DNA from 2 places in the Exiguobacterium sp. s7 genome. Region 2 is predicted to be linked to the other one. Evidence: riboswitches for the same ligand, from Rfam matches in the RefSeq annotation. Region 2 holds a riboswitch; the other holds the start of a gene.
What was found. A riboswitch is a leader RNA that binds a small molecule or an ion and turns the genes downstream of it on or off. The one in region 2 is predicted to bind FMN.
Positions count from the first base shown of each region.

Region 1: it holds a riboswitch for FMN, as region 2 does, so the genes downstream of both, ribD (bifunctional diaminohydroxyphosphoribosylaminopyrimidine deaminase/5-amino-6-(5-phosphoribosylamino)uracil reductase RibD) here and KNP79_RS02910 (ECF transporter S component) in region 2, are expected to answer to the same signal.

Region 1 is NZ_JACSLO010000006.1:82,223-85,338, reverse strand. It holds gene KNP79_RS09320 (undecaprenyl-diphosphate phosphatase) at 251-1,063, shown strand; FMN riboswitch at 1,157-1,299, shown strand; gene ribD (bifunctional diaminohydroxyphosphoribosylaminopyrimidine deaminase/5-amino-6-(5-phosphoribosylamino)uracil reductase RibD) at 1,452-2,531, shown strand; gene ribE (riboflavin synthase) at 2,512-3,116, shown strand, end outside.
Region 2 is NZ_JACSLO010000002.1:61,656-64,771, reverse strand. It holds gene KNP79_RS02920 (hypothetical protein) at 77-319, shown strand; gene KNP79_RS02915 (HesB/IscA family protein) at 361-717, opposite strand; FMN riboswitch at 815-956, shown strand; gene KNP79_RS02910 (ECF transporter S component) at 1,116-1,703, shown strand; gene KNP79_RS02905 (nucleotidyltransferase family protein) at 1,833-2,357, shown strand; gene KNP79_RS02900 (NupC/NupG family nucleoside CNT transporter) at 2,470-3,116, opposite strand, start outside.

The DNA of each region.
Region 1 (3,116 bases), on a different contig from region 2:
ATGGGTTCAATTGTAAACAAAAAGTTTTATGATGGCGTAAATGTCATATTCTGTACGAAAAAGTACCCAACTGGCCAATGGGGTCATCACCGTTGCACCAGTTGAGTACTCTTCTATAATAAATTTAATTTTCAGACTAATCAATGAAAGTTTTGAAAATAACGAATTTTTTTTGAAAGGCTGGTCAGTGGAATAGGCGGTCTGCTAAAATAATGGAATTGATGTAAAAAAGAAAAGAGGATATTACGATATGACAATATGGTTGTTCTACTTACTGCTCGGTTTGATTCAAGGCTTCACGGAGCCGATCCCGATTTCGTCAAGCGGTCACTTGGTCATCTTCCAAGAGCTGTTCGATATCGAACTGCCGGGACTCTCGTTCGAGATATTCGTGAACTTTGCCTCGCTGCTCGCCGTCTTGACGATTTATCGGAAAGACGTCGTCCGTCTCGTCGTCAGTCTGTGGACGTTCTTATTTAAGAAAGATCGCAGCGACGAGACGATGATCGATGTCAAGTTCATCGGGCTCTTGCTCGTCGCGACCGTCCCGGCTGGTTTGCTCGGTGTCTTGTTCGGTGATTGGATCGGGGAGACGCTCGGTGGAGTCGCCACGGTCGGCTACACGCTCATCTTGACCGGGCTCGCGCTCTGGTTCATCCGCAACATGCGCGGGAACAAAGGGGACGGCGGCATCACGCTCCGCGACGCGATTTTGATTGGACTTGCTCAAGCGGTCGCACTCATTCCAGGGATCAGCCGCTCCGGCGCCACAATCGTCATGGCGATGCTCCTCGGCATCAAACAAGAGTCGGCCCTCCGCTTCTCGTTCTTCTTATTCATCCCGGTCAGTCTCGGGACGATGATTTTAGATGGACCGGCGCTGTTCACGAATCCGGAAACACGTGAACTGTTCGGACCGCTCATCTTGGCGTTCATCGCCTCGTATGCGCTCACGGCCATCTCGCTCAAATGGTTCCAACACATCATGGCGAAAGGCGAGCTCAAGTATTTCTCGTTCTATTGCTGGATCGTCGGTCTCCTCGTCGTCCTATTCTTGGCATGATTCTGAAGGCGCTGCTCACTCGAGCGGTGCCTTTTTGCGCATTTCGTTTTGCCATCGATTTATTTTTGCGCTAAAGTGGAATCGTACAAACAAATATTCCTTCGGGGTCGGGTGAAAGTCCCAACCGGCGGTGATGGGCGCGAGCCTTAAGTCCGTGACCCGGGCGCACGTGTGCGAACGGTGGATCTAGTGCGATTCTAGAGCCGACAGTATAGTCTGGATGGGAGAAGGAAACAGAACAGGTCCACGCGACCTGTAGTTCGTCGTACGTTTTTCTGTAAAGAAAACGCTTATTTGGTTTGCCCAAATGACGACCGACACCTCCCACCGAGACCTTGAGGATCATTCCTTGAGGTCTTTTTGTTTGTGCGAAACAAGGAGGGAGATTATGAATCAGTACATGCAACAAGCCATCCAATTGGCCAAGTCCGCCTCATCGACCGGCATCAACCCGCGCGTCGGCGCCGTCGTCGTCAAAGACGGCCGGGTCGTCGGGTTCGGCGCTCACTTGAAGGCCGGGGAAGCGCATGCCGAGGTGCACGCCATCCGCATGGCCGGCGCTGCCGCCTACGGTGCGACGATGTACGTCACGCTCGAACCGTGCTCGCATTACGGCAAGACGCCGCCGTGTGCCGACCTGCTCGTCGAGTCCGGCATCAAGCGTGTTGTCATCGCGATGGAAGACCCAAATCCGCTCGTCGCAGGGCGCGGCATCGCTCGGTTGAAAGCGGCCGGGATTGACGTCGAGGTCGGGCTGCTCGAGCGTGAGGCGCGGGCGCTCAATGCGGCGTTCTTACGTTCACTCGAGACGAAGCGGCCTTACGTCATCTTGAAGACGGCGACGAGCCTCGACGGCAAAGTCGCGCTCGATCACGGTGACAGCAAGTGGGTGACCGGGACAGCAGCCAGACGGGACGTCCATGAACTGCGTGCGACGGTCGACGCCGTTTTGACCGGTGTCGGCACCGTCCTCGCCGATGACCCAGGCTTGACCGTTCGGCTCGACCGCGAGACGACACAACCGCTCCGAATCGTGCTCGACCGTGAGTTGCGTACGCCGCTCTCGAGCCAGCTCGTCCGGACGGCAAACGACGTACCGGTGCTTCTGTACACGACGTCGGATGACCAAACAAAACGTGACGCGCTGGCAGCGAATGGCGTCGAAATTGCCGACTATACGTCGCTCGAAGCTGTCCTGCAAGACGTCTACGCACGCGGCATCGGTCGTATGCTCGTCGAAGCGGGACCGACACTCGTCACTTCACTCTTGGACGGACAGTTCGTCGACGAGTGGGTCATGTACCAGTCGCCACGCGTATTCGGCGGCAAGGGCGGTTTTTACCGTTCGCATCATGATGGGCCGCTCGATGCGGTCGAACGGTATGAGGTTCAATCGGTCGAGACGGTCGGCACCGACATCAAACTGATCATGCGAAAGGAGGAGTCCGATGTTCACGGGAATCGTTGAAGAGATTGGCAGTGTCAAGGCAGTGAAACGGAACGGTCCGTCACTTCGGCTCACGCTGAGCGGGAAGGTCGTCCTCGAGGACGTGAAGCTCGGTGACAGCATCTCCGTCAACGGCATCTGTCTCACGGTGACGACGTTCGACCGTGACAGTTTCTCGGTCGATGTCATGCCGGAGACGCTCAAAGCGTCGAGTCTCGACGGGGTCCGCCCCGGCACGAACGTCAACTTGGAGCGGGCCATGCCCACGAACGGACGCTTCGGCGGCCATTTCGTCTCGGGTCACGTCGACGGGGTCGGGCGCATCGTGAAAAAACGGGCGCTCGCGAACGCCGTCTATGTCGACATCAGCTGTGAGCCGTCGCTCCTCCGCTATATCGTCCCAAAAGGTTCGATCTCGGTCGACGGGACGAGCTTGACGGTATTTGATGTCACCGAACGCGGGTTCACGTTGTCGCTCATCCCGCATACGTACAGTGAGACGGTACTCGGGATGAAACAGGCAGGAGACGCGGTCAATTTGGAATGTGACATGTTGGCTAAATATATGGAAAAACTCGTAAGTCAAAAACCGATGACGCTTGAATC
Region 2 (3,116 bases):
TCCTCTCGACTAATCTCCCACACCCTTGAATATTTTTGTTATTCTTATATATATAGAGAAGAAAGAGGCGAGACGCATGCATCAGATCACATTAGAAAAAGGATGGTCGTGTGAATTACCGACACAATATGCCATTTACCAAAGCTTATCGGACTTCAGCCGTTACTCGGTCCTTGACCAAGAGGAAGAGAGCGTCTGTTCATTCCGCATCACGAACGACACGTGTAAAATCACAGCGTTTCGTCCTTGGCAACATCAAATCGAGTTAGACGCGGCTTCGAAACTCATTCGATTAATTCTGATTGAAGAGACAGACTGAATACAAAAAAGGCCAATCATGAGGCATGATTGGCCTTTCGTTTAGCAATCCCCAGGTGTCCCGGCGTTCGATGCCGTCCGGAAACTCGAGCCACAACCGCACGTGGCGATGGCGTTCGGATTTTTAATCGTGAAGCCGCCTCCTAGCATCGACTGCTTATAGTCAATCTCGAGACCGTCGACGACCCCGTGATCGGCTTCCGCGACGATGACACGGACACCATAGTGGTCAAACTGAACGTCCTTGTCTGTCTTATCCTCATCAAACCCCATCCTGTAAGACAGGCCGGTACACCCGCCCCCTTGCACTTTGATCCGCAAGTACTGGTCGTCGGGGCGTTCGGTCTGTTTCATCATATCGATGACTTGTAATGCGGCTGATTCTGTCAAATGAATCATCTGAACTCCTCCTTCGTTATCTTAACTTCAAGTCAACTGACTTGAGATTTTGTGAAATATCTTGTATAACTAAACTGTAACAAAAAAAATTAAATCGTTCCATCTTCGGGGCAGGGTGAAATTCCCGACCGGCGGTATTGAAGACAAGTTCTTCTCAGCCCGTGAGCGAGCAAGGCGTTGCTTGCTGATTTCGTGAGATTCGAAAGCCGACAGTAAAGTCTGGATGGGAGAAGATGGCGGCATCCGACCGATATCCGGATGTTTTCTTCGGCGTGGTCTAAACACCGATGAGAACATCTGTTTCGTATGCGCGTAAACTCTCCCGATTGTTTGATACAATCGGGTTTTTCTATGCGACGGGTGCCATTCATCAAGGAGCGACAAAAGGAGAGATTTTGATGAAAACAACGCGCAACAAACGATTGACAACACTGGTGACGCTATCGATGCTCGGGGCCATTTCTTTTGTCCTCATGCTCTTTAACTTCCCGCTGCCTTTCCTACCCCCGTTCCTAAAAGTGGATTTCAGTGACATTCCCGCGCTCGTCGCCGGGATCGTGTTCTCCCCACTCGCAGGCGTCGTGGTCGTCGCTCTAAAAAACGTCCTCTACTATGTCTTCAACGGTGGCGGCGTTCCGGTCGGTGAAGTCGCGAACTTCTTTGCAGGTGTCGCCTTCATGTATCCGGTCGCATGGTTCTACCATAAACGTAAAACGAATAAAGCGCTCGCTTCAGGCCTCGTGGCCGGTACGATCACGATGGCACTCAGCTTGGCGATCTTGAACTATTTGCTCATCTTACCAGCCTACGCGTTCTTCTTCGGCATGACCGAGATGGCGCAACCGGCAGTCAAAACGGACCTCGTCCTATACGGTATCTTGCCGTTCAACTTCATTAAGGCCTTGTTGATCAGCGCCTTGTTCGTCCCACTCTTCCTCAAATTGAAGCCGTGGATCGAACGTCAGCGCATGCAACTTCAAGCGTAACTGACAAGCACCTAGACCCCGGTCTAGGTGCTTTTTGTATAGGTACGCTATGCTAATGAGAGAATAGGAGGAGATGGATTGAACACGACTGAAGATGAGACCCATTTTTTAGAGACTGATGTGGAACTGATGCGTCTGTTGACAATCGTCGCTTCGCTCGGTTTACCCGATTGGTGGATTTGTGCCGGATACGTGCGGGCAAAAATATGGGATGACGCGCACGGCTACGAAGTACCGACGCCTACCGAGGACGTCGATGTCATCTACTTTGACCGATCTCACATCGACGAGGCGATTGAAAAACAGTATGAGGCACAACTGCACGACCTGTTACCGAACGTCCCTTGGTCGGTCAAAAACCAGGCCCGCATGCATCGGGTCAATCAATTGCCACCGTATCAATCTGCGGTCGACGCCTTGGCCCATTTCCCTGAGACGGTCACGGCCATCGGTGTCAGTCTTGATGCGGGCGGACGCTTGAAGCTGGCCGTCCCTTACGGTATTGACGACATAGTTAGACTACAGTTACGACCGACTCCGGACTTTGCGAACGACGCTTCACACCATCATGTTTATCGAGCCCGGATCAATAAAAAGAATTGGCAAGCCACTTGGCCGAGACTCCAAGAAGTGGATATACCTCGTCAGGGATGATAAACACTAGTGAAACCGACCGCCTTACGGTCGGTTTTTGCTGTTCATTCATAAACGTCGCAACGAAAAAGAGTGACCACCGAAGTGACCACTCTGAGTATACCGTGTTTGATTAGAGAAGAAGACCAGCGAGTGTCGCTGACATCAAGTTGGCAAGCGTACCTGCGAGAATCGCGAGGACACCCATGCGCGCGATGTCGTTCCGACGGTTCGGCGCCATTCCACCAAGACCACCGAGAAGGATGGCGAGTGATGAGATGTTGGCGAATCCACAGAGTGCGAACGCGATCATAGCTTCCGTACGTGCCGAGAGGTCACCAGAACCGATGATTGGTGCGAATTCAGAGAAAGCGACGAATTCGTTCAACACGAGTTTTTGTCCGAGGAAGCTACCGAATTGAACAGCATCTGCCCATGGCACACCAATCACGAATGCGAGCGGTGCGAACACATAACCAAGAATCAATTGAAGCGTGAGGCCGTCGAAACCGAACAAGCCACCGATTCCACCGAGAATCAAGTTAACGAGCGCGATCAATGAAACGAAGGCGAGAAGCATCGCACCGACGTTCAAAGCAAGGAAGAGACCGTCAGATGCACCGCGAGCGGCTGCATCGACGAAGTTCGCTGCCTTGTTCTCTTCATCTTCAGCGATTTCGATATCGTCATCCGGTACGTCTGTTTCCGGGACGATGATTTTCGCGAACATGAGACCAGCAGGAGCAGCCATGAAGCTCGCTGCGAGCAAGTACTCGAGCG